Regions from separate parts of the Streptomyces sp. SCSIO ZS0520 genome, predicted to be linked through region 1. Evidence: riboswitches for the same ligand, from Rfam matches in the RefSeq annotation. Region 1 holds a riboswitch; each other region holds the start of a gene.

Region 1 (7,651 bases):
GCCGGTACCTCCACCCGGAGCCCTCCGTCGGCAAGGGGAGCTGATGGCCCCGGCACCACCGGCACCGGACCCCGGGCCCCCGCCGCTGCTCGTCGCCTGCGCCCTGGGCATCGAGAAGTTCGCGCTGCGCCTCGGGGACCGCGGCGGGGCCCACGGGCCGCTCACCCTGCTCAAGACGGGGATGGGCCCGCAGGCCGCCGAACGCGCCCTCACCCGTGCCCTCGCGCGGCCCGCGCTGCGCGAGGCGCCGGTGCTCGCGACCGGCTTCTGCGCCGGTCTGGAGCCCGGCATGCACCCCGGGGACGTGGTCGTCGCCGACGAGGTGCGCGCGGACACCACCACCGCCTGCACCGGTACCGAACTCCTGGTCGAGGAGATCCTGCGCCTCGCCCCCGGGCGCACGGTGCACACCGGCCCGCTCACCGGTTCCGACCACATCGTCCGCGGCGCCGAACGCACCGCCCTGCGCGCCACCGGAGCCATCGCGGTGGACATGGAGTCCGCGGCGACACTGCGCTGCGCGGCGCGTGCGGCGGGGCGTCCGGTGGCGGCGGTCCGGGTCGTCGTGGACGCCCCCGAGCACGAACTGGTCCGACTCTCCACCCTCGGCGGCGGCATAACCGCCTTCCGGGTCCTGCGTTCCCTACTCCCCGCGTTTTTCGAATGGCACCGTAACTTGCTGCTCCCTCGGAGGTGAGCCAGATGGCCATGCCGCTGCGCCAGTCCATCAAGGTCGCTACGTATCTGCTGGAACAAAAGGTCCGCAAGCGTGAGAAGTTCCCGCTCATCGTGGAACTCGAACCGCTCTTCGCCTGCAATCTGGCGTGCGAGGGCTGCGGAAAGATCCAGCACCCGGCAGGCGTGCTGAAGCAGCGCATGCCGGTGGCGCAGGCGGTGGGAGCGGTGCTCGAATCCGGGGCGCCGATGGTCTCCATCGCCGGTGGCGAACCGCTGATGCACCCTCAGATCGACGAGATCGTACGGCAGTTGGTGGAGCGCAAGAAGTTCGTCTTCCTGTGCACCAACGCCGTGCTGCTGCGCAAGAAGCTGAAGAAGTTCACGCCCTCGCCGTACTTCGCCTTCGCGGTGCACATCGACGGGCTGCGCGAGCGGCACGACGAGTCGGTGGCGAAGGAGGGCGTCTTCGACGAGGCGGTGGAGGCGATCAAGGAGGCCAAGAGGCGCGGCTTCCGGGTCACCACCAACTCCACCTTCTTCAACACCGACACCCCGCAGACGATCGTCGAGGTGCTGAACTTCCTCAATGACGACCTGAAGGTGGACGAGATGATGATCTCGCCCGCCTATGCCTACGAGAAGGCGCCGGACCAGGAGCACTTCCTCGGTGTCGAGCAGACCAGGGAACTCTTCAAGAAGGCCTTCTCCGGCGGGAATCGGCGCCGGTGGCGGCTCAACCACTCGCCGCTCTTCCTGGACTTCCTGGAGGGCAAGGTCGACTTCCCGTGCACGGCCTGGGCGATCCCCAACTACTCGCTCTTCGGCTGGCAGAAACCCTGCTATCTGATGAACGACGGCTATGTCACCACCTACAAGGACCTCGTGGAGAAGACCGACTGGGACGCCTACGGCCGCGGCAAGGACGAGCGCTGCGACAACTGCATGGCGCACTGCGGCTACGAGCCCACGGCGGTGCTCGCCACCATGGGTTCCCTGAAGGAGTCCCTGCGCGCGGTCCGCGAGAGCGTCGCGAGCTGAGGCGGACGGACAGCCACCACCCGCCGCCCGGCCGGACATCCGGCCGGGCGGCACCGGCGCGGAGGGGGCGCACGACGGACGCGGCGGAGCGGGGCCGCGTCCCGCTCCCCGTGCGGCTCGTCGTGAAGAAGGGGCAGGAATGAGCAAGGAGTTCGACCTCGGCCAGCTGCTGGCCGCGCGCGGCGCCGAACGCTACGCACTGCACGAGAAGCACCTGAACCACCAGCTTCCGCGCATGCTGCACACCATCGGCTTCGACAAGGTCTACGAGCGGGCCGAGGGCGCGCACTTCTGGGACGCCGAGGGCAACGACTACCTCGACATGCTCGCCGGATTCGGGGTGATGGGGCTCGGCCGCCACCACCCGGTCGTCCGCAAGGCGCTGCACGACGTCCTGGACGCCTCGCTCGCCGACCTGACCCGCTTCGACTGCCCCCCGCTGCCCGGCCTGCTCGCCGAGCAACTCCTCGCGCACAGCCCGCACCTGGACCGCGTCTTCTTCGGCAACAGCGGCACCGAGGCGGTCGAGACCGCCCTGAAGTTCGCCCGGTACGCCACCGGCCGGCCCAGGGTCCTGTACTGCACCCACGCCTTCCATGGGCTGACCACCGGCTCCCTCTCCGTCAACGGCGAGGACGGCTTCCGGGAGGGCTTCGCCCCGCTGCTCCCGGACACCGCGGTGCCGCTCGGCGATCTGGACGCGCTGCGGCGGGAGTTGCTGCGCGGGGACGTGGCCGCGCTGATCGTGGAGCCCATCCAGGGCAAGGGGGTGCACGAGAGCCCGCCCGGCTATCTGCGGCAGGCGCAGGAACTCCTGCACCGGCACAAGGCCCTGCTCATCGCCGACGAGGTGCAGACCGGCCTCGGCCGTACCGGGGACTTCTACGCCTACCAGCACGAGGACGGGGTGGAGCCGGACCTGGTCTGCGTGGCCAAGGCGCTCTCCGGCGGGTACGTCCCGGTGGGCGCCACCCTCGGCAAGGAGTGGATCTTCAAGAAGGTCTACTCCTCGATGGACCGCGTCCTGGTGCACTCGGCGAGCTTCGGCGCGAACGCCCAGGCGATGGCCGCGGGGCTCGCGGTGCTCTCGGTCATGGAGAACGAGCAGACCGTCGCGCACGCCCGCGTCACCGGCGAACTCCTTCGCAGCCGCCTCGCCGCGCTGGTCGACGAGTACGAGCTGCTGAGCGAGGTGCGCGGCCGGGGCCTGATGATCGGCATCGAGTTCGGCAGGCCGTCCTCGCTGCGGCTGCGCGGGCGCTGGACGATGCTGCAGGCCGCCCGCAAGGGGCTGTTCGCGCAGATGGTCGTGGTGCCGCTGCTGCAGAAGCACCACATCCTCACCCAGGTCTCCGGGGACCATCTGGAGGTGATCAAGCTGATCCCGCCGCTGGTCGTCGACGAGGCGGACGTGGACCGCTTCGTCACCGCCTTCCGGGCGGTCATGGACGAGGCGCACAGCGGCGGGGGCCTGATGTGGGACTTCGGCAGGACCCTGGTCAAGCAGGCGGTCTCGGGCCGCTGAGGACGCGGGCCCGAGGCCGTCGCCACCGGGGCCCGGAAAGGCCCCCGTCCTGCCTTCGCGTTCCTCAGTCGAGGAAGTCCGCGCGCAGCCGCTCCCGCACCTCGGGGGTGAGGCCGAGGCCCCGGCCGAGGTAGGTCTCGACGTCGCCCCAGGTCTCCTCGATGGCCTCGAAGGCGGCGTCGAGGTACTCCAGGCGCGCGTCGAACATCGGGCTGAGCAGTTCCATGACCTCGGGGGAGGTGCCGCCGGGGGCGTCGGCGCTGCGGCGGACCTTGTAACGCCGGTGCGCGGCATTGGACTTGAGGTAGTCCTCCTCGATCGCCGCGCGCTCCACACCGAGGGCGAGCAGGCTGACCGCGACGGACAGGCCGGCCCGGTCCTTGCCCGCGGCGCAGTGCATCAGCGCGGGCAGCCCGCCGTCGGCCATCTCGTGCAGGACGCGGCTGTGCTCCGCCGTGCGGCTGGTGATGATCGCCCGGTACGAGCCCTTCATCCGGGCCTCGGCCCTGCCGTCGGCGAGCAGCTCCCGCAGCTGGGCGATGTCGCCCTCGCGGACCATGGACCAGAACTCCACCCCGGAGGCCGGGTCGGTGAGCGGCAGGTTGAGGTTGCGCACCCCGGGCAGCTCGATGTCGGGGCCTTCCAGGGCCTGGTCACCGGCGTTGCGGAAGTCGAAGACCGTGTGCAGCTTCAGGGAGGCGAGGAAGGCGGCGTCCTGCTCGTCGGCGTGCGCGAGGTGCCCGCTGCGGTAGAGGCGGCCCGCCCTGACGCGTTTGCCGTCCACGGTCGGCAGCCCGCCCACGTCACGGAAATTGCGTACCCCGGTCAGCCGCGGCTCTGTCGACGGGACCTGCTGCGTCACCTAGGACTCCTCCCAGTGGGCCGCCCGCGCTGATCGCGGACGGTCACGATTTCCGACGATACGGCACCTGCCGTGGCCGCCATCATCGCCGCCGGATGCCCGTGGAGGCCATGGACGTGCACCGGGTGCGGCCGTCACCTCGCCGCCCGGAGACCCGTATTGCCGGAATTGCCCGTGCTCTTCACTCTCTTCCGCTGATGCCCGAAATAAAGACTCCTGGCCGTGATGTGCGTGAGCAGGCTCATATTCGTGACGGTCGGTGGCCGGGACTTTCGGCCGTACGGGCAAGCCCGGCAAGGGCGCCAAAGAAGCCGGAAGATCAATGTTCCACGCAGTGTCACCGTCCTTTTCGCCGAGGATCAAGAAAAGGAATGCGGCGGTGAATTCACCGCTTGTCCCGCCCATTCCGGTTCGCTTAACGTCTCGCTCACTCCGGATGGACGCCGAATCCTGCCGCCGTCCGGTTTCCACACACTCACCCGTGAAACGGCAGGAGCGGGGGATCCACAGGCAGTACGCCGTTTCCCCGGTTCAAGGGGACGGCTCGGGGTGAAGCCGCGCGAGCGCGGCGGGGCATCTCCAGCCCTAACCCGACAGCTCACCTCGCAGGCGCCGGAGAGGAATCCACCATGCCTGTCAAGGGCAAGCACCGCCGTACGAAGTCGAGCCGTCTGCTGCGTTCCCTGGCCGTCGCCGGAACCGGTGGCGCCGCACTCGCCCTGCCGCTCATGGGCGCCGCCGGTGCCCACGCCGCGAGCCCCCACGACGCCGCGGCCGTGAAGACCGGGGCCACCGAGGCCGCCGCGAAGGACGGCAAGAACGGCGACAGGGCCGAGCGCTACACGGTCGCCCCCGGCGACTCGCTCGCGAAGATCGCCAAGGAGCAGGACGTACGCGGCGGCTGGAAGAAGCTGTACGCGGACAACCGCGAGGCCGTCGGCTCCGACCCCGCCCTGATCCGCCCCGGTCTGAAGCTCACCCTCGGCGCCAAGGCCGAGACCCCGGCGAAGAAGGCCGAGGCTCCCGCGAAGAAGACCGAGAAGCCCGCCGAGGCCGAGAAGCCCGTGGTGAAGAAGGAGGCCCCGGCGAAGAAGGCGGCCCCGGCCGAGAAGAAGGCCGAGAACACCGGCGGTTACACCCTCCCGGTCGCCGGTTCCTCGGTCGGCACCCCGTACCACCAGTCCGGCAGCATGTGGTCCAGCGGCTACCACACCGGCGTGGACTTCGTGGTCCCGACCGGCACCAGCCTGAAGGCCGTCGGCCCGGCGACCGTGGTCTCGGCGGGCTGGGGCGGCGCCTACGGCAACCAGGTCGTGCTCCAGCTGGAGGACGGGCGCTACGCCCAGTACGCCCACCTCTCGCAGCTCTCCGTCTCCGCCGGCCAGCAGGTGAGCGGCGGCCAGCAGGTCGGGCTCTCCGGCGCCACCGGCAATGTGACCGGCCCGCACCTGCACTTCGAGATCCGCAGCACCCCGGACTACGGCTCGGACCTCGACCCGCTGGGCTACCTGCGCGCCCACGGCGTGGACGTCTGACCGACCGGACACCGCGCACCGCGAGGACCGCACCCGCACGGGGTGCGGTCCTCGCCGCCTGTCTCGCCCCGCTCTCCCGTGCCGCCGACTCCCCTGCGCTTATTCCGAGTTGACGGAGATTTTCCCGGTGGCGTATCTCACGAGCCGTCAACCCCTTATTACGGTGGCGTAGGTCACGGGCGAAGGAGAAAAATGGCCCGACGTGGCAGCAGATTCGACATCCTTCAGACGTGACGAATTCAGGTCCTACGCGGCGGTCGGCGACAGTTTCACCGAGGGGGTGGGTGATCCGGGCCCCGACGGCAGCTGTGTCGGCTGGGCCGACCGGCTGGCCGTTCTGCTCGCGGACCGGACACCGGAACACAGTTTCCGCTATGCCAATCTCGCGGTACGGGGAAAACTCCTCGACCAGATCGTCGCCGACCAGGTGCCGCGCGCCCGGGAACTCGCCCCCGATCTGGTGACCGTCTGCGCGGGCGGCAATGACATGATCCGGCCCGGCACCGATCCCGACGACGCCGCGGAGCGCTTCGAGGAGGCCATCGCCTCGCTGTCGAACGCGGTCGGCACCATCGTCGTCGCCACCGGCTTCGACACCAGGGGCGTACCGGTCCTGCGGCATCTGCGCGGGAAGATCGCGACGTACAACGGGCATCTGCGCGCGGTGGCCGACCGCTACCAGTGCCGGGTGCTCGACCTGTGGTCCCTCAAGTCCGTGCAGGACCGCAGGGCTTGGGACGCGGACCGGCTGCACCTCTCGCCCGAGGGGCACACCCGGGTCGCCCTCAGGGCCGGGCAACTGCTCGGCGTCGAGGTGCCCGCCGACCCGGAGCAGCCCTGGCCGCCGATGCCGCCCCGCACCTCCCTGGAGGGCAGGCGGGACGACGTCCAGTGGGCCCGGGAGTACCTGGTGCCCTGGATCGGGCGGCGGCTGCGCGGCGAGTCCAGCGGGGACCACGCGGCGGCCAAGCGGCCGGACCTGCTGCCGCTGTGACCGGGGCCGGGGATCCGGCGGGACGGCTGCTCCCTCCGGGTGCGCGTTCGCCCGAGCCGGGGTGGGTACGACGGAACGGGCGCCCGGAAATGTGACCCCCGGTGTCGCTGTTACTGCGCACATAATGGATTGTCCGACCGACATCACCTGGAGGTCCCGTGGCCGGTACCCGTTCCCTGCGCTCCGGGCTCCGCTCACTGAGGCCCGCCGCCTTCGGCGCGGATCCCGCCGGTGAGCGCCTGGCACGCATACGCAGATCCCCGCACTACGCCGACGGTTCCTTCCAGAATCCCGAGCCCACCCGCAGCGGCCCCTCCGGCTCCACCCTGGAGCTCGCCAGGACGTACTTCCGCAAGCAGGCCCGGCTGCTCCGGTTGCCCGCGGGCGAGATCCCGCTCCACCGGCCGAGCCGTGCCGAGCTCTCCGCGCCGCCCGCGAGCGGGCTGCGGCTCACCTGGACGGGCCATTCCACCGTCCTCGCCGAGATCGACGGCGCACGGGTGCTCTTCGACCCGGTCTGGGGCGAGCGATGTTCCCCCTTCGGCTTCATCGGCCCCCGGCGGCTGCACCCCGTACCGCTGTCGCTGGCCGAGCTGGGCCCGGTGGACGTGGTGGTGATCTCCCACGACCACTACGACCATCTGGACATGCCGACCGTCAAGGCGCTGGCGGGGACGCGGACCGCCTTCGCCGTGCCGCTCGGCGTCGGCGCGCACCTGGAGCGCTGGGGAGTCCCGGCCGACCGGATCCACGAACTCGACTGGCACGACTCGACCCGGATTGCGGGCCTGACCCTGACCGCGACCCCCGCCCGGCACTTCTGCGGGCGCGGAGTGCGCAACCAGCAGCACGCCCTGTGGGCCTCCTGGGCGGTGCGCGGCAGCGAGCACCGGATCTTCCACAGCGGCGACACCGGCTACTTCGAGGGCTTCGCGGAGATCGGCGGCGCGCACGGCCCCTTCGACGCGACGATGATCCAGATCGGCGCCTACAGCGAGTTCTGGCCCGATGTGCACATG
Region 2 (7,651 bases), 6.0 Mb from region 1:
TACGCCGTCCTGTTCGGCGACCCCCAGCTCGCGCTGACCGCGGTGCAGCGCGTCCTGGACATCTCGGCCGAGGAGGTGCGCGAGGTCGCCGCGGCGCGGCTGCGCCCCGACAACCGGGCGGTGCTCGTCTACGAGCCGCTGACCGCCGAGGGCGACGAGGCCGAGGCCGCACGCAACGACGAGGAGACGGCGAAGTGAGCGCGACCATGCAGTTCCACCCGCAGCCCCAGGCCGGCGAGGCCAAGCCCTGGGCCTTCCCCGCACCGGAGCGCGGCGCCCTCGCCAACGGCCTGACCGTGCTGCGCTGCCACCGCCCCGGCCAGCAGGTCGTCGCCGTGGAGGTGCTCCTGGACAGCCCCCTCGAGGCCGAGCCCGCGGGCCTGGACGGCGTGGCCACCATCATGGCCCGCGCCTTCTCGGAGGGCACCGACAAGCACTCCGCCGAGGAGTTCGCCGCCGAACTCGAGCGCTGCGGCGCCACCTTGGACGCGCACGCCGACCACCCCGGTGTGCGCCTGTCCCTGGAGGTGCCCGCCTCCCGGCTCGCCAAGGCCCTCGGTCTGCTCGCGGACGCCCTGCGCGCCCCCGCCTTCGCGGACAGCGAGGTCGAGCGGCTGGTCCGCAACCGCCTTGACGAGATCCCGCACGAGGCGGCCAACCCCGGCCGCCGCGCCGCCAAGGAGCTGTCCCGGCAGCTCTTCCCCGAGGGGTCCCGGATGTCCCGGCCGCGCCAGGGCACCGAGGAGACGGTCGCCGCGATCGACTCCGCCGCCGTACGCGCCTTCTACGAGAAGCACGTCCGCCCCGCCACCGGCACCGCGGTCGTGGTCGGCGACCTGACCGGCATCGACCTGGACGCCCTGCTCGGCGACACCCTCGGCGCCTGGACCGGCGGCACCGCCGAGCCCAGCACCCCGCCGCGGGTCACCGCCGACGACACCGGCCGGGTGGTCATCGTGGACCGCCCCGGCGCCGTCCAGACCCAGCTGCTCATCGGCCGGATCGGCCCCGACCGCCACGAGAGCGTGTGGCCCGCCCAGGTGCTCGGCACCTACTGCCTGGGCGGCACCCTCACCTCCCGCCTCGACCGGGTGCTGCGCGAGGAGAAGGGATACACCTACGGCGTACGGGCCTTCACCCAGGTCCTGCGGTCCGCCGAGGACGGTTCGGGCGCCGCGATGCTCGCCATCTCCGGCTCGGTGGACACCTCCTCCACCGGCCCCGCCCTCGACGACCTGTGGAAGGTGCTGCGCACCCTCGCCGCCGAGGGCCTGACCGACGCCGAACGCGATGTGGCGGTGCAGAACCTGGTGGGCGTGGCCCCGCTGAAGTACGAGACCGCGGGCGCCGTCGCCTCGACGCTCGCGGACCAGGTGGAGCAGCAACTCCCGGACGACTACCAGGGCAGGCTCTACCAGCAGCTCGCCGGGACCGGCACCGTCGAGTCGACCGCCGCCGTGGTGAACGCCTTCCCGGTGGACCGCCTCGTCACGGTGCTCGTCGGCGACGCCGCCCAGATCGAGGAGCCGGTGCGCGCCCTCGGCATCGGCGAAGTGACCGTGGTCACCGGCCAGTAGAGGCCCCGCGGCGGCGCCCGCGCCCCGCGACCGACCCCGGCGGCGACATGGCCGCCGGGGTCAGTCATGTCCGTATTGGTGCTGGGTTTCCGATCTGCCGTGTGGTGTGCGTGACAAAAGCCCGTTTCGGTTTGGTCCGGGCGGTTGTCCCGCTTAGCGTCTCTCCGGCTGTTCGTCATGTGTGCGCCGCACCCGCGGCACCGGGCAGCCATCGCCGAGTCCCCCCACGGCGCGAGCCAGGGGAGCCGGGGACCCACCTCCCGCCCGCCGTCCGCGGCGGCGGGAACGCAGTTCCTGGGGTGAATCGGGCGCCCCCGCAAGGGCGTTCCGTAGGAGACCTTCCTACTCCGAACCCGTCAGCTAACCCGGTAGGCGACAGGGAAGGAAAGGACGAGCCACACGTATGGCGATCACCCGTGCCCGCGGCAGACACCGCAGGCCGAGCCGCCTGACCCGTACCTCCGCCACCGCCGCGGGAGTTGCCGCCCTCACCACGGCGGGCGTCCTCGGCACCCTCGCGTCCCCCGCGGGCGCGGCCCAGCCGGAGCCCGAGGGCTCGGCGCTGGCCGGCGCGATAGCCGTCGACGAGGTGGGCACCTCGCTCGCCGAGAAGATCGCGGCCCAGGCCGACGCCCAGGAGAGCGCCGCCGACGCGGCCGCCGCCAAGAGGAAGGCGGAGGCCGAGGCGGAGCGCCGGGCCCAGGAGGCCAAGCGCAAGGCCCGTGCCGAGCGCGCCGCGAAGGAGCGCGCCGCCCGCGCCGCCGAACGCCGCCGCCTCAACGCCTATGTGGCGCCCGTCTCCGGCTCCTACGTCTCCACCGGCTACCGCACCGGCGGCGCGATCTGGTCCTCCGGCAGCCACACCGGCGTCGACTTCCACGCCGCCTCCGGCACCCCGGTCCACGCCGTCGGCCGCGGCACCGTCGTCAGCACCGGCTCGGGCGGCGCCTACGGCAACGAGGTCGTGCTGAAGATGCACGACGGCACGTACACCCAGTACGGGCACCTCTCCTCGATCGGGGTGAGCGTCGGCCAGTCGGTGACCCCCGGGCAGCAGCTCGGCCTCTCCGGCGCGACCGGCAACACCACCGGACCGCACCTCCACTTCGAGGCGCGCACCGGACCCGACTACGGTTCCGACATGGACCCCGTCGCCTATCTCCGCTCGCACGGCGTCGACCTCTGACGAGAACGCCGCACGGCCGGACAGGCCCTGGGCGGAAATGCCGTGAAAGCCCCGGCTCGTGAGCCGGGGCTTTCACGGTTGTCCCAAAAATATCTCCGGATTCCCATCCGCCATCGGAAATTCCGTCGTTCTGCAATAGAGTCACGACACGAGTGTTCCTGCAGAGCGTTACGCGCGGATCAATGCGGAGGTCCGGTCATGCGCATTCCCGCGCACACGGTATGCACGGCAATCCGGGACGACATCGTCGCCGGGGTCCACGAGCGGGGCGGGCGGCTGACCGAGGAAGTCCTCGCCCGGCGCTACGGCGTCTCGCGGGTCCCGGTGCGCGAGGCCCTGCGCACCCTGGAGGCCGAGGGCTTCGTCATCACCCGGCGGCACGCGGGCGCCTGCGTGGCCGAGCCCACCGAGCAGGAGGCGGCCGACGTCCTCGACATCCGGACGGTGCTCGAACCGCTGGCCGCCGCCCGGGCCGCGCAGCGCCGTACGGAGGCCCATCTCAAGGTGCTCCGGGGCCTGGTCAGGCTGGGGCAGGAGCGGGCCGGGCGCGGTCACAGCGAGGATCTGCGCTCGCTCGGCGGCTGGTTCCACGAGACCCTCGTCCAGGCCTCGGGCAGCCCCGGCCTGATCACCCTGCTGACCCAGCTGCGGCACAAGATCGCCTGGATGTACACGGCCGAGGGGCCCGCGCGGCCCGCGGACTCCTGGGCGGAGCACGGGGCGATAGTCGACGCCGTCGCCCGCGGGGACGCGGAGCGGGCGCGCGGGCTCATGGCCCTGCACCACGAGCGGGCGGCCGCCGGCTACCGGGTGCGGTTCGCCAGGAAGAGCCCGCCGGTGAGGAGTTCGCAACATGCCGTAAACACGGCGAGCGGCCGCGATTAACACGGCTGCCGTATACAAAGGGCAGAGCATTTCGCAGGCGTCTCTTTCTGCTGCCCGCATTCCTTTTCGGCGGCCGGGAAGAGGAAAGCGCCGCACCGAAAGAATTCGGCCGATGCGGCGCTCTGCATGTCCTGCCCACCGGCGGCGCGGAATTCTCCCGCGCGCCGTTTTCCGATGCCGGCTTTCCCGCGCCGGGGTCCTCCCGCGCCGTTCGCCCGCCGCCTCGAACCGCCTCAGACCGCGAACGGACGTCGGGCCGGACCGCGAACCGACCTTGGGCCAGGCCTCGTACCGTCCCGCGGCTCAGCCCGTCCCGGCAGGCCTCAGACCGTCTCCGGCAGTTCCCCGAGCCCCTCGGTGACCAGCTTCGCCAGGCGGTCGAGGGCCTGCTCGGCGCCCTCCACGTCCGAGCTGAGCACGATCTCGTCGCCGCCCAGCGCCCCGAGCCCGAGGACCGCCAGCATGGAGGCGGCGTTCACCGGGGCGCCCTCGCCCTTGGCCACCGTCACCGGCACCCCCGAGGCCGCCGCGGCACGGACGAAGATGGAGGCGGGCCGGGCGTGGAGGCCCTCCGGCCAGCCGACCTTGACGCGACGCTCAGCCATCTGATGCAGCCCTTCTGCTCGGGTGTCCCACCGTCTCGGCATCCAGTGTCGCGCACGCCCGCCCCGCCCCACGCGACCCCCGCCCCGCCGGGCCGCGCCCACCCCCGGGTCCGCCTCCCGCACGGGCCCGCACCGGGCCGGGACCCGTACGCTGGCCCCATGCAGACGCCGTCGGACCGGCACGACTACCCCGCCCACTGGGAGGCGGACGTCGTGCTGCGCGACGGGGGGACCGCGCGCATCAGGCCCATCACCACCGAGGACGCCGACCGCCTGACCAGCTTCTACGAGCAGGTCTCGGACGAGTCGAAGTACTACCGCTTCTTCGCGCCCTACCCGCGCCTGTCCGCCCGCGATGTGCACCGCTTCACCCACCACGACTACGTGGACCGGGTGGGCCTCGCGGCCACCGTGGGCGGCGAGTTCATCGCCACCGTGCGCTACGACCGCATCGACGCGAACGGCCGGGCCGCCTCCGCCCCGGCCGACGGCGCCGAGGTCGCCTTCCTCGTCCAGGACGCGCACCAGGGCCGCGGGGTCGCCTCCGCCCTCCTCGAACACATCGCGGCGGTGGCGCGTGAGCGCGGCATCCGGCGCTTCGTCGCCGAGGTGCTGCCCGCCAACAGCAAGATGATCAAGGTCTTCACCGACGCGGGCTACCAGCAGGAGCGCAGCTTCGAGGACGGCGTCGTCCGCCTCTCCTTCGACCTGGAGCCCACCGAGGCCTCGGTCGCCGTGCAGTGGGCCCGCGAGCAGCGCGCCGAGGCCCGCTCCGTGCAGCGCCTGCTCAACCCCGGTTCGGTCGCCGTCATCGGCACCGGCCGGGCCCCCGGCGGAGTGGGCCGCACCGTCCTCGGCAATCTCCTGGCCGCCGGGTACCAGGGCCGCGTACACGCCGTGAACCGGGCCTTCGCGCCGGAGCAGACCGAGCTGGACGGCGTACCCGCGCACCGGACCCTGGCCGAGATCACCGAGCCGGTGGACCTCGCGGTGCTCGCGGTGCCCGCCCCGCAGGTCCCCGAGGCGGTCGCCGAGTGCGGCGAACACGGCGTCCAGGGGCTGGTGGTGCTCTCCGCCGGATACGCCGAGAGCGGCCCCGCCGGGCGCGAGCTCCAGCGCGAACTGGTGCGCCAGGCCCGCTCGTACGGGATGCGGCTGATCGGGCCGAACGCCTTCGGGGTGGTCAACACGGCGCCCGGCACCCTGCTCAACGCCTCGCTCGCCCCCGAGCTGCCGCGGCGCGGACGCATCGGCCTGTTCGTGCAGTCCGGCGCCATCGGCATCGCCCTGCTCTCCAGCCTGCACCGGCGCGGCGGCGGCGTGACCGGGGTGACCGGCGTCTCCACCTTCGTCTCCGCGGGCAACAGGGCGGATGTCTCGGGCAACGACCTCGTGCAGTTCTGGTACGACGACCCGGACACCGATGTCGCCCTGATGTACCTCGAAACCCTCGGCAATCCGCGGAAGTTCACCCGCCTCGCCCGCCGCACCGCCGCCGCCAAGCCGCTCGTGGTGGTGCAGGGCGCCCGGCACAGCGGGGTCTCCCCGCTCGGCCACGCGGTCCGCGCCAGCCGCCTGCCGTACGCCACCGTCTCGGCCCTGCTGCGGCAGGCCGGGGTGATCCGGGTGGACACCATCACCGAGCTCGTCGACGCCGGGCTGCTGCTCGCCGGGCAGCCGCTGCCGGGCGGGCCCCGGGTGGCCATCCTCGGCAACTCCGAATCCCTCGGCCTGCTCACCTACGACGCCTGCCTCTCCGAGGGGCTGCGCCCGCTGCGCCCCCTCGACCTCACCACCGAGGCCTCGCCCGAGGCCTTCCGCGGTGCGCTGCGCCGGGCCCTCGCCGACGAGCTGTGCGACGCGGTCGTGGTCACCGCCATCCCCAGCGTGCAGGAGGGCGGCGCGGGCGACGAGGCGCTGGCAGAGGCCCTGCGCGCGGCGGCCGCCGAGTACCCGGCCAAGCCGGTGGCCGTCGTCCACCTCGAACTCGGCGGACTGGCCCGGGCCTTGTCCGCCGCGACCAGCACCGCCCCGCCCCGCTCCTCCTCCGCCACCCCGAGGCCGCGGCCCGACGCCCCGGGCCCCGCGGCCACCGGTTCTGCGACCCCTGGCCCCGCGCCCACCGGCTCCTCCGTCACCGGCGCCCCGGACACCGGCGTCGCGGACCCCGGCGGCCCGGACGCCGAGCCCGGCCCGCCGCGCCGCATCCCCGCCTATCCGGCCGCGGAGCGCGCCGTGCGGGCCCTCGCCGAGACCGTGCGCTACGCCCAGTGGCGCCGCGAATGGGCCGCCGACCCCGGCCGGGTGCCCGAGTACGAGGACATCGACGAGCAGGCCGCCGCCGCGCTCATCGAGGAGCAGCTCGCCGGCGCCGAGGACGACCCCCGCGGCCACACCCTCGAACCGGTGGCCGCCGAGGCGCTGCTCGCCGCCTACGGCATCGCCGTGCGCCCCTCGCCCCCGGCGCCCGGCGCGGACGCCGCCGCCGAGGCCGCCCGCGAGCTCGGCTACCCGGTCGCCCTCAAGACCACCGCCCCGCATCTGCGGCACCGCGCCGACCTCGGCGGCGTCCGCCTCGACCTCGCCGACGAGGACCAGCTGCGCCGCGCCTACGCCGAACTCACCGAGAGCCTCGGCAGCCCCGCCGAGCTGCGCCCGGTGGTGCAGGCGATGATGCCGCGCGGCGTGGACACCGTGGTGCGCGCCGTGGTCGACCCGGCCGCCGGGGCCGTCCTCACCTTCGGTCTCGCGGGCGCCGCCTCCGAACTGCTCGGCGACACCGCGCACCGCCTGATCCCGGTGACCGACCGGGAGGCCCAGTCCGCGATCCGGTCGATCCGCACCGCCCCGCTGCTCTTCGGCTGGCGGGGCTCGGCACCGGTGGACACCGCCGCCCTCGAAGAGCTGCTGCTGCGCCTGTCCCGGCTCGTCGACGACCACCCGGAGGTCGTCGCGGTCACCCTGGAACCGGTCGTGGTCGCCCCGCAGGGACTCTCCGTCCTCGGGGCGAGCCTGCGCCTGGCCAGGCCGCCCGCGCGCGGCGAGTTGGGCCCGCGCACCCTGCCCTCCTACTGACGGGCGAAGGGACCGCCGCACGCACGCACCGCGGGGGCCGCCGGGGGCCGTAGGATGGCCGCATGGCCAAGACCAGTACGACGACCCAGGGGCTGCGCGCGGCGATCGAGCGCAGCGGTTACTACCCGGCTCTCGTGGCCGAGGCCGTGGAGGCCGCGGTGGGCTCGGAGCCCCTCTGCTCGTACCTGGTCCACCAGGAGACGACCTTCGACGCGAACGAGGTCCGCCGCCATGTCACCGTGCTCGTGCTGACCGGCACCCGCTTCATCGTGAGCCACACCGACGAGCAGGCGGCCGACGCGACCTCCCCGAGCCCGTACGCG
Region 3 (7,651 bases), 160 kb from region 1:
GGTGTCCACCCGGTCGTTGATGCACGGGTTGACCGCTCCGGTCACCCCGTGCGAACCGGCGTCCTTCTCGGTGATCAGGCGCGAGCCCTTGAACCGCTTGTGCAGTTCCACGGCACCCTCGTACGGGGTGGCCGCGTCGCGCTCGGCCTGGACGATCAGGACGGGCGGCAGACCCTTGCCGCTCTTGACGTGGACCGGCGTGTGCTGCTTCGCCGGCCAGGTGGCGCACGGGAGGTTCATCCAGGCGTTGGCCCAGGTCATGAACGGGTGGTCCTTGTGAAGCCGGGTGTTGTCCCGGTCCCAGCGCTGCCAGCTGGTGGGCCACTTGGCGTCGCCGCACTCCACGGCCGTGTAGACCGCGTTGCCGTTCTCGGAGGAGGCGTTGCCCTTGGTGTCCGAGAGGTCGGGGCCCGCGGCCTCGACCAGCGCCTCGGTGTCACCGGCGACGTACTTGCTCCACACCTCGGCGGTGGGCACCCAGGCGGAGTCGTAGTACGGGGCGCTCTGGAAGAAGGAGATCAGCTCGGCCGGGCCGACGACCCCGCCGATGGGCTCCTTCTTCGCGGCGGCGCGCAGCTTCTCCCACTGCGCCTGCACCTTCTCCTGGGTGTCACCGAGGTGGAAGGCGGCGTCGTTCTCGGCGACCCACTTCGTCCAGTCCTCCCAGCGGCCCTGGAAGGCGACGTCCTGGTCCAGGTTGGCCTGGTACCAGATCTTCTCGCGGGAGGGGTTGACCACGCTGTCGACCAGCATGCGGCGGACGTGGTCCGGGAAGAGGGTGCCGTACACCGCGCCCAGGTAGGTGCCGTAGGAGACGCCGAGGTAGTTCAGCTTCTTCTCGCCGAGGGCGGCCCGGATGACGTCCAGGTCGCGCGCGGTGTTCGGGGTCGTCATATGCGGCAGCATGGCGCCGCTGCGCTCGGCGCAGCCGTCCGCGTACTCGGCCGCGAGCTTGCGCTGGGCACGCTTGTCGGCCTCGTTGTCCGGAACCGGGTCGGCCTTGGGCGCCTTCACGAACTCCTGCGGGTCGATACAGGAGATGGGCGCGGAGTGGCCGACGCCGCGCGGGTCGAAGCCGACGAAGTCATAGGCCTTCGAGGTCTTCGTCCACAGCGGGTTCTTGGTGGTGATACGGGTCGGGAAGCGCATGCCCGAGCCGCCGGGGCCGCCCGGGTTGTAGACGAGGGCGCCCTGCCGCTCGTCCTTGGTGCCGGTGCTCTTGGCGCGGTCGACGGCGAGCTTGATCTTCTTGCCGTCGGGCTTGGCGTAGTCCACCGGGACGGTGACCCAGCCGCACTGGATCGGGGAGGCCAGCTCCCAGTCCGCGGGGCAGTCCTTCCAGTCGATGCCCGCCTTGGCGGCCCGGGCGGCGGCGACGGCGGCGCCACGGGCCTCGCGGTCACCGCCGTGGTGCCGGCTGTCCGCGTTCGCCGAGGGGGTGGCGAACGCGCCCGCGAGCACGGTTCCGGCGATGAGGGCGGTGGCAGAACCGAGGGCAGCGGTTCTCCTTGAGCGATTTATTCGTATCAAGTGAATCCTCCCGACATACACACATCAGTAGTACGGGTGATCCTGTCGGTTGACAGAGCATGGGCAATAGAGGGAACGGCCGTTCTTTACCGATCCGATAACCGGGGACTTCGGTCTCGTTGAGCGGAGATCTCCCGAAGGGTCCGATCGGGGGCGGGAGTTACCCAAGGCGAAGTGATGGCCGGAAGTGGCCGAAGGGGCGCAAATCAGCCACGCGCATGTCGGGGCAAGAGGGAGATAAGGCGCGAAGGGCCTGCGCCGTCAGGGAGTTGACCCCGAGCCCCGGCCGTCCTCGACCGCGACCGGCCCGGGGCCGCCCATGCTCATCAGCGCGCGCAGCCCGTCCTGGAGGTTCTCGACCGGTGTCTCGCCGAAGACGGCCTGCTGGGCGGCGAAGCCCTGCGCCAGGGCGATCATCGTCTGGGCCACGTGCTCGGCGGGGAGGTCGTCGCGCATCAGACCCTCCCGCTGGTACTGCCGGACGATGCGCACCCAGGCGGCGCGGACCCGAAGGAAGCCCTCGCGGGTCAGGGCGGCCAGCTCCGGGTTGCGCAGGGTCTCCGTCCACACCTGGATCATCAGCCGCGGGAAGCCGGTGCGCCCGCCGAACTCGGAGGCGGGCCCCCGGTCCATCATCCGCGTGAACACCCGGCCCACCACCACGTCCGGCGGCTGGAGGGGCCGCTCCTCGGCCTCTTCCGCGAAGGCCGCCCGCAGCCCTTCGAGGACCTCTGCCGCGATGGCGCCGATCAGTTCCTCCTTGCCGCTGAAGTAGCGGTAGACCGCGCCCGCGGAGAGGTCCGCCTCCTTGAGGACGTCCTGCATGGACGTGGCGTGGAAGCCGTTGCGCGCGAAGCAGCGGGCGGCGCCTTCGAGGATCTGCCGACGGCGGGCATCGAGGTGCGCCTGGGATACACGGGCCATGCGCGCAACCTAAAACGAACATTCCTTCTTGACAAGCGGCGGGGCATCCCAGGACAGTGAGGACCATAATCAAAACGAACGATCCTTCTTTTTAGCCGCCGGGCCGCCCACGGCCCCCTCCGCACCCCGCGCTTCCGCACCACGCGCTCACGCGCTCTCCACCGCCCGAATCGAGGCACGCCATGTCCGCCACCCGCACCGAAGGCGCCACGGCCGCACCGCCGGGTGCCGCGCCGCCCGCACGCCGCCTCCTCGGCGTCGTCCTGCTCATCCCGCTGATCGTCACCCTCGCCCTGTGGGCCTTCGCCTGGCCCGCCGCCCGCACCGCCCCGCGCGAGGTCCCGCTCGGGGTGGCCGGCCCCGCCGGTGCGGTCGCCTCCCTGGAGAAGCGGCTCGGCAGCCAGGAGGGCGCCTTCGAGATCCACCGCTACACGGACGAGGCCGCCGCCCGCACGGCCATCGAGGACCGCGAGGTCTACGGCGCGATGGTGGCCACCCCGGAGGGCGGCAAGCTCCTCACCGCGACCGCCGCGGGCCCGGTCGTCGCCCAGCTGCTCACCGAGGCGGCACGCGCCCAGGCACCGGACGGCGAGCCGGTCGTGGAGGACGTCGTCGCCGCCTCCGAGGAGGACCCACGGCAGTCGGGTCTGAACGCGATCGTGCTCCCCCTGGCGATGGCCGGGGTGGCCTCCGGCGCGGTGGTCACCCTGCTCGGCATCCGCGGGGTACGGGCCGTCGCGGTACTGCTCGGCGCCTCGGCCCTGGTCGGCCTGGTGGCGACCGGACTCACCGACAACTGGCTCGGCATCCTGCGGGGCGACTGGTGGGCGGAGGCCGGGGTGCTCGGGCTCGCGACGCTGGCCGTGGGCGGTGCCGTGGCCGGGATCGCCTCGCTGCTCGGACGGGCCGGGATCGGCGTCGGCGCGCTGCTCGTGATCTTCCTCGGCAACCCGTTCTCCGGGGTCGCCACCAGCCCCGAGCTGCTGCCGGAGCCGGTGGGCCGGATCGGCCAGTTGCTGCCGCCGGGGGCCGAGGGCTCGCTGCTGAGGTCGGTGGGCTTCTTCGACGGGGCCGCCGCCTCCGGGCCGCTCCTGACGCTGGGCGTCTGGGCGCTGCTCGGCCTGTCCGCCGTGCTGGTCGGCGCCGGACTGCGCCGCGGCGGCAGCGGCTCGGCCCCGCCCGGGTCCTCCGCCACGGGCGAGCCGCACCCCGCGGTCTGAACACCCCTTCCCCGAACCGCCGTGCACCCCCGCTGTAGCGGACGGGGGTGCACGGCCCGATGCGTATGTCCCGCAAGGGAGTTGGCGGTCCGCCGCCCGAAGTCGGTTCCCCGGCACGCCGGATGCCGGTGGCCCGGTCCACCCGCCATGCCGTCATGCCCTGTTGACCGAGGGCGGCGCCAAGTGCCCCGTACGGGCCGCGAAGCATCGCGCTTCCCGCGCGCGTGACCGTGAAGTGCGCGGTGAAACGGGCCAGTCGGGGTACCCCTGGTCGGGGGATATCGGGCCGGAGAGGAAACCGAACTGAGTTGCGCCGTTTGGGAGGCGGGTACGCGGCGCGGGCGCCTTCTTCGCAGGTGCGGGCGGTGCGCGCGGTGCGGACGCGGGTGCTCGCGAGGGGCGCTCCACACATTCGGACCAATCGGCCGGTGAATTGTGCGGCCCCGTTCCGACCGGAAAGCGGCGCGTCCGTGCGTGAACATCGCTTGCGACGACAAGCCCCCGCCGTAGGGGCGGGGCGATCCGGGCGGACGCCGAGTCCTGCCGCCGTCCGGATGTCCGGTCGACAGGAGTGGATCGGCAGGAGTGGAGGACCCGTGCAGTACGGGCCGCCGGAGCCGTATCCGAGCGGTCCTTGGGGTCAAGTCGCGCTACCGCGGCCGGGCGACTTCGCCAGCCCGAACCCGACAGGTCATCCTTCACAGGCGGCTGACGAAGGGTTGCGCATGTCCGCGCTCAATCGTGTCCCCGCTGTACTCACCCGGGCCGGTACCGCCTCGGCCCTCACCCTCGCCGCCGTGGGCGGCGGCATCTCCCTGCCGGGCACCGCCCCGGACGCCCAGGCCCTCGCCCCGGCCACCAAGGCCCTGGAGGTCGCCGCCTCCAAGCAGGGCGCCCCGTACGGCTACGGGGCGACCGGACCGAACAGCTTCGACTGCTCCGGTCTGACCAAGTACGCCTTCAAGCACGCCGGAAAGGAGCTGCCGCGTACCGCGCAGCAGCAGTTCAACGCCACGAAGCGGGTGTCTCCCGCCCAGCGGCGCAACGGCGACCTGGTCTTCTTCGGCTACCGCGGCAACGTCTACCACGTGGGCATCTACGCGGGCCACGGCCGCATCTGGCACTCCCCCAAGACCGGGGCCGTGGTGCGCCTGGAGAAGATCTGGAGCAGCAGCGTCCAGTACGGCCGGGTGGACTGACGCCGAGCGGGCGGTGCCCCGGCCGCGCGCCCCGCACCGCCCGCGGCAACTCCCGCTGCCGTACGCCCGCTTGAGGCACCCCGGGGCCGACTCCGGGCCCCCAGGCGGAACGTCACTGCGGGAGCGGCTCGGCGCTCCGCACCACCGGCAGCACCGTCCACACCGTCTTGCCGCCCGCCGCGTCCGGGAGCACGCTCAACTCCCCTCCGTGGTGGGCGGTGAGGCACTGGACGATGTCCATCCCCCGTCCCCCGTCCGGGCATTCGCCCTCGGCCGCCGGTCTTCGCGGCAGTCCGGGGTGGCTGTCGCGCACGCCGATCCGCAGTACCGTCTCGCCTTCCAGGCGGAGCAGGACGGTCAGGACGGGGGACCGGCCGAGGGTGTGCAGTACGGCGTTGGTGACCAGTTCCGAGACGATCAGCCGGACGCTGTCGGTGAGTTCGGCCGTGGCGGGCAGCCCCCACTCGGCGAGGACGGTGCCCGCGAATCTGCGGGCCTCGGGCACCGAGGCGGGCCGGCTCGGGAGGGTGAGGCTTGCTTCCTGGTGATCGGCCATGGCACGGCGTCCCTTCCCACCGTGCCGGGGGCGAGGACTGCGGCGTGCCCTCGGTCCGGACCCGGGCCGGTGCAGGGGGACAGCGTGCCACCGCGGCCGTCCCCGCAGGGCCCCGGCCACCCGGAAGTGCGGACAACTGTCGCCCGATGCGGTGAAATCCGCGCGGTCACCGCTCACCGCGCCCGGGCCGCCGACTCCGTTGCGGTTGCCCGGCCGGGCTCAGCGCGGCGCGGTCGCGACGATCACCCGTACCGCCTCGGTGATCTGAGCGGGCGTCAGATCGGCGCGGGCGGTCAGGCGCAGGCGCGAGATGCCGTCGGGTACCGAGGGCGGGCGGAAGCAGCCCACCGAGACGCCCTTCTCCCGGCAGTCGGCGGCCCATTGGAGGGCCTGCCCGGGTGAGGGCGCGCGGACCGAGACCACGGCGGCGTCGGGGCGTACCGCCTCGAGACCCGCCTCGGTCAGGCGCGCGTGCAGGTCGCGGGCGACGGTACGGACCGCCTCGGGGCGCCCCGGCTCGCGCTCGACCAGGCGCAGGGCACCGAGGGCGGCGCCCACCGCGGCGGGCGCGAGGCCGGTGTCGAAGATGAAGGTGCGGGCGGTGTTCACCAGGTGGTCGATGACCCGGGCCGGGCCGAGCACCGCACCGCCCTGGCTGCCGAGGGACTTGGAGAGGGTCACGGTCGCCACCACGTCCCCGTCGCCCGCGAGTCCCGCCGCGGCCGGGGCCCCGCGCCCGCCGGGACCGAGCACCCCGAGGCCGTGGGCGTCGTCCACCAGCAGGGCCGCGCCGAACTCGCGGCAGACCCCGGCGAGCGCGGTGAGCGGGGCGGCGTCCCCGTCCACCGAGAAGACGGAGTCGGAGACGGCGAGCGCCGGGCCCGGGTGGCCGTCGAGGTTCTTGCGCAGCGCGTCGAGGTCGCCGTGCGGGATGACCTGGGTGGTGCCGCGGGCCAGTCGGCAACCGTCGATCAGCGAGGCGTGGTTGGCGGCGTCCGAGACGATCAGGGAGCCGTGCGGGGCGAGCGTGGTGAGGGCGGCGAGGTTGGCGGCGTAGCCCGAGGACAGGACGAGGGCCGACTCGAAACCGCAGAAGGCGGCGAGTTCCGCCTCCAGTTCGGCGTGCAGTGCGGTGGAGCCGGTGACCAGGCGGGAGCCGGTCGCCCCGGCGCCCCAGTGCCGGGCCGCCTCGGCGGCGGCGCCGGTCACCTCGGGGTGCCGGGCGAGGCCGAGGTAGTCGTTGCCCGCGAGATCGAGCAGCGGGGAGTCGGCGGGCCGGGGGCGCAGGGTGCGCACCAGACCCGCGCGGTGCCGCAGCCGGGCCTGCTCCTCAATCCAGTCGAACGGTCCAGCCATGCGTTCCTCCGGCCCGGGCCAAGGGCCCGTCGTGCGGATCACGCGGAGCCGACCGGGTCCCCGGGTCCACACGACGGGCCCACAGTGCGGTTTTGTAGGCAGTGCACAGACCCTAGCGGGACTGCCAGGCCACCACTGTGTGGCAATACCCACACGTCGCGGGCCCTGTCTTGTCCCTTCCCGCCTTGGCCCGGGGCGGGGGCGTAGGCGAGGATCGGGCGCATGGACCTGCTGAACACGCTGGTGGACAAGGGGCTTCGGCGCGAGCTGCCGAGCCGTGAAGAGGCGCTGGCCGTACTGGCCACTTCCGACGACGAGATCCTCGATGTGGTGGCCGCGGCCGGCAAGGTACGGCGGCAGTGGTTCGGGCGCCGGGTGAAACTCAACTACCTGGTCAACCTCAAGTCGGGCCTGTGCCCCGAGGACTGCTCCTACTGTTCGCAGCGCCTCGGCTCCACGGCCGGGATCCTCAAGTACACCTGGCTCAAGCCCGACGAGGCCTCGAAGGCCGCCGCCGCGGGTGTCGCGGGCGGCGCCAAGCGGGTCTGCCTGGTGGCCAGCGGCCGCGGGCCGACGGACCGCGATGTGACCCGGGTCTCGGAGACCATCGAGACGATCAAGGAGCAGAACGAGGGCATCGAGGTCTGCGCCTGCCTCGGCCTGCTCTCCGACGGCCAGGCCGAGCGGCTGCGCACCGCGGGCGCCGACGCCTACAACCACAACCTCAACACCTCCGAGGGCACCTACGGCAAGATCACCACCACGCACACCTTCGAGGACCGCGTGGACACCGTGCACCAGGCCCAGGCGGCGGGGCTCTCCGCCTGCTCGGGGCTGATCGCGGGCATGGGCGAGAGCGCCGAGGA
Region 4 (7,651 bases), 3.1 Mb from region 1:
GCGCAGCCGGGCCCGCCGCCTGCCGAACCCCCGGGGCCGGTGCGGCACGCGCGCTGGTGGCAGCGGCGGCCGGTGCGGCTCGGCGGGGCGGCGGCGCTGCTCGGGCTCTCGGGGCTGGTCATCCTGGCCCTGGTGCACGAGCAGACCGGCACCCAGGGCTTCCTGGTCGGCCTCGGGCTCGCGGTGACGCCGGTGCCGCTGCTCTTCGCCGCCTTCCGGTGGCTGGACCGGGTGGAGCCGGGGCCCTGGCGCGACCTGGTCTTCGCCTTCGCCTGGGGTGCCTGCGCGGCGGCGCTCATCGCGATCCTCGCCAACTCCTTCGCGACCCGGTGGATAGCGACCACCACCGCCAGCCCGCACAGCGCGGACACCCTCGGCGCCCTGGTGATAGCGCCGGTGGTCGAGGAGTCGGCGAAGGCGGCCTCGGTGCTGCTCGTCTTCCTGCTCCGCAGACGGCACTTCACCGGGATCGTGGACGGGGTGGTGATCGCCGGGCTCACCGCCTCGGGCTTCGCCTTCACCGAGAACATCCTCTACCTCGGCAACGCCTTCGGCACCGACCGGCTCAGCGGCAGCACCGGGCTCACCTCGGTCACCGCCGCGACCTTCTTCGTCCGTATCGTCATGTCGCCCTTCGCGCACCCGCTGTTCACGGTGCTGACCGGCATCGGCTTCGGCATCGCGGCGCTGAGCGCGGAGCACCAGCGGGTGCGCCGGGTCCTGCTCCCGCTCACCGGCCTGCTGCTCGCGATGGGCATGCACGCCTGCTGGAACGGCTCCGCCGCGCTCGGCCGCTACGGCTTCTTCCTCGTCTACGCGACCGTCATGCTGCCCGCCTTCGCGCTGCTGACCTGGCTCGCCGTCTGGCTGCGCCAGCGCGAACTGCGCACCGTGCGCGAGGAGCTGCCCGCCTACGCCGCCGCGGGCTGGCTCACCGCGCCCGAGCCCTCCGTGCTCGGCTCGATGCGCGGGCGCACCCTGGCCAGGGAGTACGCGGCGCACGCCCTGGACCGGCCCGCCGCCCGCGAGGTCCTGGACTACGCCCGCTGCGCCACCTCGCTCGCCGTGCTCCGGCGCCGGGGCCGCCGCGGCCGGGCGGGCGCCGACTTCCCCCGCCGCGAACGCGAACTCCTGGACGCCCTCTGGCGCCACCGCACCGTCGCCGCCCCCGCCCTCGCCTACGCGGCCCGCCTCACCGCCCCCCGCCCCTGGCCGCACCGCCGGACGGCCCCGCCCCCGCCCTGGCCCCACGGCCGACCGCGCCCGGGCCCCGGCCTTCAACCGCCCGGCGGCAGCCCCGGCCCGCACCCGTCCCCGTACGGAACACCGCCTTCGTACGGGACCCCGCCCGCGTACGGGACCCCGCCTCCGCACGGAACACCGCCCCCGTACGGAACCCCGCCTCCGCACGGAACCCCGTCCCCCTACGGAGCCCCTCCCCCGTACGGCGACCCCGCGGCCGCCCGCCCCGCGCCGCCCGTCCACCACGCGGCCCCCGGCTGGCACCCGGCGCACCACCGCGCCGCCCAGGACCGGCACCCGCGCTGAGCCACCGCGCCCCGGACCGGACAGCCGCCGCACCGGCCGGGGACCGGCACCGCCGCCGGGCACCGGGGGCTCAGGCCCCCGGTCCTGAACCCCGGCCCCGGCTCAGACCTCCACGTCGAAGACGACCGCGAGCGCGGCCTTGCCGGTGACGTGCAGGGGGACGCGTACCGCCGGGTTGAGGGTGCCGTTGACGGCGGCGACCGCGGCGGCGAGGTCGTCCGGGGGCGGCTGGGTGAACTGTGCGAAACCGGCGTCCACGGCCCGGCGCAGGCCCGGTGCGGAGCAGACGTAGGGCAGCAGGCGGTCGTGGGTGGTGTGCTGGATGTGGAGTTCGACGGTCTCGCTCGCGTAGGCGGCGTGCAGGAACTCCTGGATGTCGCCCTGGTCGAGCCGGAGCCCGGTGTCCAGGTCGACCTCGGTGTCCGGGAGCAGCAGCGAGGCGCGCAGGAAGCCGGGGTGCGCGTCCAGGTGCAGCAGGGCGCCCTCGTCCTGGACCGCCTCGCCGAGACCGTAGAGGTCGGGGCGGAGCCGCGGGGTCAGGCCGACCACGATCGCGGCCCGCCCGCCGAGCCCCATGAAGGTGACCGAGCCGTCCTCGACGCAGACGTTGTGCGGGACCACGGCCTGCACAGGGCCGGTCCCCGCGGGGTGGCTGGCGCGGGTCTGCGCGGCCACCCGGTCGGTGAGGCTCGGGATGGTGATCGGCGGCAACTGCCGTGCGCCGAGCCGGAGTCCGGGGCGGGCGGGCGCACCGTCCCCCGCCGTCCGGTCGAAGACCGAGAGGCCCACCGGCGCCGATCCGCGCCCGCCGCCCCGGCCCGCCCCTGCCTTCTTCGTCCTCCGCCACCATGCCATGCGGGGACGGTAGCGGGACCGGCCCGGGAGGGGTCCCGGCCCGGTGCCGGTCTCCCTCCCGCCCCGGTTCCGCTCAGTCCGAGGCCGCGGTCAGCCCCGCCAACTCCTCCTCGGTCAGCCGGAGACCGGTGGCCGCGAAGAGGGCCGGGAGCTGCTCGGGGACGCGGGCGCTGGCGAGCAGCGGGCCCACGGTCGGGCGGGCGGCGAGCCAGGCCAGGGCGACCGAGGCGATCTCGGCGCCGTGCGCCTCGGCGACCTTGTCGAGTTCGGCGAGCACCCGCCGGCCCCGCTCGGTCTCCAGGTGCTTGGCGGCTCCGCCGGCGCGGGCGCTGTCGACCTGCCGCCCCGGCCGGTACTTGCCGGTGAGGAAGCCCGCGGCGAGCCCGAAGTACGGGATGGTGGTGAGGCCGCCGCGTTCGGCCACGCTCTGCAGCCCGCCCTCGTAGGTGTCCCGGGAGACCAGGCTGTAGTGGGCCTGGAGGGCGACGTACCGGGCCATGCCCGCGCGGTCGGAGAAGTCCAGGGACTCCTGAAGGCGTTCGGGGCTGATGTTGGAGGCGGCGACCGCGCGGACCTTGCCCGCCCGTACCAGCTCGTCCAGAGTGCTGATGATCTCCTCGACCGGTACGTCGGGGTCGTCGAAGTGCGTGTAGAAGAGGTCGATCCGCTCGATGCGCAGGCGGCGCAGCGAGGCCTCGGCGGCGGCGCGCAGCGTCCCGGCGGCGAGGCCCAGGTGCTCGGGGTGGCGGGCCGCCTTGGTGGCGATGACCAGGTCCTCGCGGTTGCCGCGGGAGGCGAGCCAGTCGCCGAGGACGGTCTCGGACTCGCCGCCCCGGTGGCCCTCGACCCAGGCCGAGTAGGAGTCGGCGGTGTCGACGAAGGTGCCGCCGCCCGCGGCATAGGCGTCGAGGACCGCGAAGGACTGCTTCTCGTCGGCGGTCCAGCCGAAGACATTGCCGCCGAGGGCGAGCGGGGAGACCTCGATACCGGAGTTGCCGAGGGTGAGCGGTGCGGACATGGGAGCCGTGACCTCTTCCCGGGTACGGGCGCCGGGCCGCCTGCGGGGCAAGTGGCCGGTGTGCGCCGGTGGTTCATGGGTACGCGACCAGTGTGCGCGTGCGGGGCCGCACGCCGGACGGCGGGCCGTGTGGCGCGGGCCGGACCGCCCACCGTAGTACCCGCCCGGCCGGTGGAGCCGAAACCCGGCCGCCGCAACCGGAAGCGGCACCCGGCGGCGCTGTCGCACCGCGGATGCCGCTGCGGGAAGGGGTCGGTCCTGCGGTCGGCCGGGGCCGGGACCGGTATCAGGTCTCAGCGTGGCCGGGCCGCAGGAGTTCCGCCTCAGGAGTTCCCGGGCCTCAGAAGTTCCGGGGCCTCAAGGATTCCCGGGTCTCAGGGGTTGATGCCCTTGGACTGGAGCCAGGACAGCGGGTCGATGCCCGTGCCGTCCGGGGTGTGGACCTCCATGTGCAGGTGGGGCCCGGTGACGTTGCCGGTGGCGCCGACGCGGCCGATGACCTCGCCGGTGCTGACCTTCTGGCCCGCGCTGACGCTCATCGAGGACTGGTGGCAGTACCAGACCTCGGTGCCGTCCTCCAGCTCCAGGACCGTGCGGTAGCCGTAGGCTCCGGACCAGCCCGCGGACTTGACGGTGCCGGTGTGGACGGCCTTCAGCGGGGTGCCGGTCGGGGCGGCGAAGTCGAGGCCGGTGTGGTGGCCGGAGGACCACATGGAACCGGCGTCGCCGAAGTGCGAGGTGAGGGTGTACGAGGAGGTGGGCAGCGAGAACATCTTGGCGAGCTTGGCCAGGCGCTCCTCCTCGGCCTTGCGCCGGGCCTCCTCCTGGGCCTTCTTCTTCGCCGCGGCGGCCTTCTTCTCGGCCTTCTCGCGCAGTTCGGCGGCCTCCTCGGCGGCCCGCTCGGTGGCGGCCTCCTCGGCGGTCCTCTGCGCGGCGGTGTCGGCGGCGGCCTGCTGCTGCTCGGCCTGCTGGAGGATCCGGCTGCGCAGCGACTCCCCGGCGTCCTCGGAGGCGCTCTGCCCGGCGGCGCTCAGCGGGGCCGCGGCCTCGGCGGCGGAGTCCTCGCCGGAGCCCGCGACCAGGTCGCCGACGCCCGGCAGGGACTTGGCCTCGGGCAGCGAGGCGGTGACGGCGGAGACATCGGGTACGGAGATGCGGACCGGCGGCTTGCCGCCCTGGGCGGTCGCCATGCCCCCGGCGCCGACCGCGGCGATGACGCCGACGCCGAGCACGGTGGAGCTGCGGGCGAGGCCGCCGCGCTGCTTGATGACGCGGTGTCTGCCGCGCACCGGGCGGACCGACTCCGCCGTGGGATTCCACTCTCCGAGGGGCTCTTCGAGAGGTTCTCCGAAGGGCTGCCCGAAGGAGGACTCTTCGTCACCGGGCACATAAGTGACGCGTGTAGCGGGGCCGTTGGACGCCACGGAGGCGTACTCCTTTCCTTCCTTCTCGCCTACCGGGTTAGCTGACGGGTTCGGAGCAGGAAGGTCTCCTACCGCCGCCTCTCGAAGAAGAGGCGGCCGATTCACCCCAAGAAGTGGTTCCCCGGCTCCCTTGCGGGATTAGGCGCGTGCGCGCGGAGCCGTCGCGTGTGACGGCTGTGACGACCGCGCTGCGTTATCGAACGTTAATAGACCCGGGCCCGGTATTCCAAGGTTTCCCGGTGATCCTTGACCCGTTCCGGGCGGGACGATAGGGACATCGGGGGCCGCAGCGGGGCGAGTTGACCCCCACGGAGCCGTCTTCCTCACATCCCCGCAATGCTGACGGTGCGTCAATTGTTATCCCAGGGGCGTCGGACGCTCACCTACCGTGACCCTCGGAGCGGTCCCGGCGGCCCGCTCAGCCTTCGGAGGTGCCCGTTCCGCCCTGCCCGTTCGCCGTCCCGTTGCCCGCGGCCGGACGGCGCACCGCGAGCAGCGCCATGTCGTCCCGCGCCCCGCCGCCGGTGTGCGCCCTGACCTCCTCCACGAGCAGGGTCAGCAGGGCGCTCGGCGCCGGGAAGACCCGGCCCCGCAGGCGGGCCACCGGATCGTAGAAGACCCCCTCGGCGTCCCGGGCCTCGGAGAGTCCGTCGGTGTGGAAGAGGAGGGTGGCGCCGAGCGGGAACTCCGCCTCGTCCGTGCGGTCCGGTTCGGTGCTCAGCTCGGCGAGGCCGAGGGGCAGCGCGGCCCGGCTCGCCGAGAGCACCCGCAGGCCGCCCTCGGCGTCGAGCAGCAGCGGCCCCGGGTGCCCGCGGTTGAGCAGCCGCACGGTCCGGCCCTCGTGCACCACCTCGGCGAGCACCGCGGTGGTGAAGGCCTCGAAGTCCTCGGTGCCGCGCCGCAGTCCGGCCTCCCGGGCGAGCGCGTGGTCCAGCCGCCGGGCCACCGCCTCCAGGGTCACCTCCTGCTCGGCCGCCTCCCGGAAGGTGCCGATGAGCACGGCGACGGTGGAGACCGCGCCCATCCCCTTGCCCCGCACATCGCCGACGATCATGCGGATCCCATACGGGGTGTCCTGCACGGTGTAGAGGTCGCCGCCGATGAACGCCCCGGCCTGCGCCGCCTCGTAGCGCACCGCGATCTGCAGACCGGCGAAGCGGTCGGGCGGTTCGGGCAGCACGGCGCGCTGGGCGGCCTCGGCGATCTCGCGGGCGGAGGCGAGCTGGTCCCCGCTGCGGCGCACCACCCCGTTCATCAGCAGCGCGAGGAAGGAGACCGTGACCACGGTGATCGCCTCGGTGGTGCCCTCGACCTCGTCGAGGTCCGCGTCCTGGACGCGCAGCAGGAAGACCGCGAGGGTGGCGAAGGCGCCGGTGAGCGCGACCCCGCGGGTGGTGTAGACGGGCGCGGCGAGCAGCGGGGCCGCGGTGAACATCGGCAGGGCCGTGTAGAGGGCGGGGGTGGCCGCGTCGTAGTAGATGCCGAAGACGATCAGGAGCACCGGCAGGACGAGGAAGAAGGTCCGGGACAGCGAGCGGCGCTGCGGGCGCAGCGAGGGGTCGGCGTTCGCCCCGTGCAGCGACAGCGCGGCCTCCTCCGGCACGGCCCCCGCCGCCTCCGGGCGTGCGGGGCGGTGCGCCCCGCCGGGCTCGCCTCGGCTCCCCACCACTGGACTCCCATGGATTCGGACGGCACTCCTGCTCAGCCTTTCCCCTGCGGCCCGCGCGGTCGACCGGGCGGACCCGTGCGGGTGAGGACCGCACGGCACGTACGGCACGCCCGCGGACGGGCGGCAGGGGAAGAGGAGAGAAGTGAAACACCGGAGGCCGGAACCCGATCAGGGATTCCGGCCTCCGGCCTTGAGTAGCGGGGACAGGATTTGAACCTGCGACCTCTGGGTTATGAGCCCAGCGAGCTACCGAGCTGCTCCACCCCGCGTCGGTGAAATGAAGTCTACGCCATCCGCGGGGGTGCCTCGCACCATTTTCCCGCCGGGGCCGCCCGGGCCCGTCAGCCCGCCGGATTTCCGGCCTGGGTCAGGGTCTCCCAGGCCACGAAGAGGTCGTCGGTCCCGGCGGGCCTGGTGCGGCGCAGGAGGCGGTCGGCCTGGGGCAGCTTCAGCTGGAGCCGGTTCTCCAGGTGGTTGACCAGGACCTCCAGATCGGGGCCCAGGGTGCGCCGGACCTTTCCGCCGCAGAGCCAGGCCGGGGCCCGGGCGCCGTTCTGGTAGCGCGCGTGGAACTCGACGGCGGCGCGCAGCCGCTCCCGGTACGGGCCGTAGAGGTCGACGCCCTGGTGCCAGGCGGTCTCGGCGATGTGCGCGGTGGCGGCGAGCGCGTACCCGGCGTGCTGGAAGTTGCGGCAGCTCTCCTGGGCTAGGCCGTCCCGGAAGACCCGCTGCCCGAACCAGTACGTACGGATCGCGTCGGCGCCGCGGACCCGGCTGCCGGGCGGGGTCCGCGGCAGCGGCCCGTCGGAGCGCAGATAGAAGTAGGCGGGGACCCGGGCCCGGAAGCGGTCCAGGGCGCGCCGGAACCCGGCGTGGTCGTCGAGGAAGACGGCGATGGAGAGGGCCGCGTCGGTCATCGCCAGGTCCCAGTTGCCGTTGAAGTCGGCGGCGCCGGCCGTGACCGCGGGCCGGTAGGCGCCGCGCAGCATGGCGCCGAACCGGCGGACCGAGGCCCGCGGCCAGCCGGAGCCCGGGGTGCGCAGCACCTCGCCCGCGCGGGCCCAGGTGGCGCCCGCCCAGGCGGCCTGGAGTCCGGCGTTGCCCTCGGTGTGCCGCCGGACCTTCGCCGACCAGGCG

What was found. A riboswitch is a leader RNA that binds a small molecule or an ion and turns the genes downstream of it on or off. The one in region 1 is predicted to bind cyclic di-AMP.
Region 2: linked by a shared signal. The riboswitch ahead of MID12_RS04975 (M23 family metallopeptidase) and the one ahead of MID12_RS30890 (LysM peptidoglycan-binding domain-containing M23 family metallopeptidase) in region 1 are both predicted to bind cyclic di-AMP.
Region 3: linked by a shared signal. The riboswitch ahead of MID12_RS30120 (C40 family peptidase) and the one ahead of MID12_RS30890 (LysM peptidoglycan-binding domain-containing M23 family metallopeptidase) in region 1 are both predicted to bind cyclic di-AMP.
Region 4: linked by a shared signal. The riboswitch ahead of MID12_RS17430 (M23 family metallopeptidase) and the one ahead of MID12_RS30890 (LysM peptidoglycan-binding domain-containing M23 family metallopeptidase) in region 1 are both predicted to bind cyclic di-AMP.

Annotation. Positions count from the first base shown of each region.
Region 1 covers NZ_CP092644.1:7,530,721-7,538,371, forward strand. Annotated here, with positions in the region: gene shc (squalene--hopene cyclase) at 1-44, shown strand, start outside; gene MID12_RS30870 (1-hydroxy-2-methyl-2-butenyl 4-diphosphate reductase) at 44-697, shown strand; gene hpnH (adenosyl-hopene transferase HpnH) at 703-1,716, shown strand; gene MID12_RS30880 (aspartate aminotransferase family protein) at 1,856-3,241, shown strand; gene MID12_RS30885 (tyrosine-protein phosphatase) at 3,306-4,103, opposite strand; cyclic di-AMP (ydaO/yuaA leader) riboswitch at 4,535-4,728, shown strand; gene MID12_RS30890 (LysM peptidoglycan-binding domain-containing M23 family metallopeptidase) at 4,733-5,638, shown strand; gene MID12_RS30895 (SGNH/GDSL hydrolase family protein) at 5,841-6,632, shown strand; gene MID12_RS30900 (MBL fold metallo-hydrolase) at 6,791-7,651, shown strand, end outside.
Region 2 covers NZ_CP092644.1:1,501,331-1,508,981, reverse strand. Annotated here, with positions in the region: gene MID12_RS04985 (M16 family metallopeptidase) at 1-198, shown strand, start outside; gene MID12_RS04980 (M16 family metallopeptidase) at 207-1,577, shown strand; cyclic di-AMP (ydaO/yuaA leader) riboswitch at 1,780-1,967, shown strand; gene MID12_RS04975 (M23 family metallopeptidase) at 1,981-2,763, shown strand; gene MID12_RS04970 (GntR family transcriptional regulator) at 2,962-3,648, shown strand; gene MID12_RS04965 (HPr family phosphocarrier protein) at 3,972-4,253, opposite strand; gene MID12_RS04960 (GNAT family N-acetyltransferase) at 4,413-7,328, shown strand; gene MID12_RS04955 (DUF5998 family protein) at 7,391-7,651, shown strand, end outside.
Region 3 covers NZ_CP092644.1:7,368,183-7,375,833, reverse strand. Annotated here, with positions in the region: gene MID12_RS30135 (alpha/beta hydrolase) at 1-1,530, opposite strand, end outside; gene MID12_RS30130 (TetR/AcrR family transcriptional regulator) at 1,792-2,454, opposite strand; gene MID12_RS30125 (ABC transporter permease) at 2,637-3,674, shown strand; cyclic di-AMP (ydaO/yuaA leader) riboswitch at 4,196-4,396, shown strand; gene MID12_RS30120 (C40 family peptidase) at 4,400-4,873, shown strand; gene MID12_RS30115 (ATP-binding protein) at 4,986-5,429, opposite strand; gene MID12_RS30110 (8-amino-7-oxononanoate synthase) at 5,649-6,785, opposite strand; gene bioB (biotin synthase BioB) at 7,008-7,651, shown strand, end outside.
Region 4 covers NZ_CP092644.1:4,438,985-4,446,635, reverse strand. Annotated here, with positions in the region: gene MID12_RS17445 (PrsW family intramembrane metalloprotease) at 40-1,548, shown strand; gene MID12_RS17440 (hypothetical protein) at 1,651-2,403, opposite strand; gene MID12_RS17435 (aldo/keto reductase) at 2,477-3,421, opposite strand; gene MID12_RS17430 (M23 family metallopeptidase) at 3,796-4,845, opposite strand; cyclic di-AMP (ydaO/yuaA leader) riboswitch at 4,857-5,000, opposite strand; gene MID12_RS17425 (PP2C family protein-serine/threonine phosphatase) at 5,264-6,511, opposite strand; tRNA gene MID12_RS17420 (tRNA-Met) at 6,710-6,783, opposite strand; gene MID12_RS17415 (alginate lyase family protein) at 6,856-7,651, opposite strand, start outside.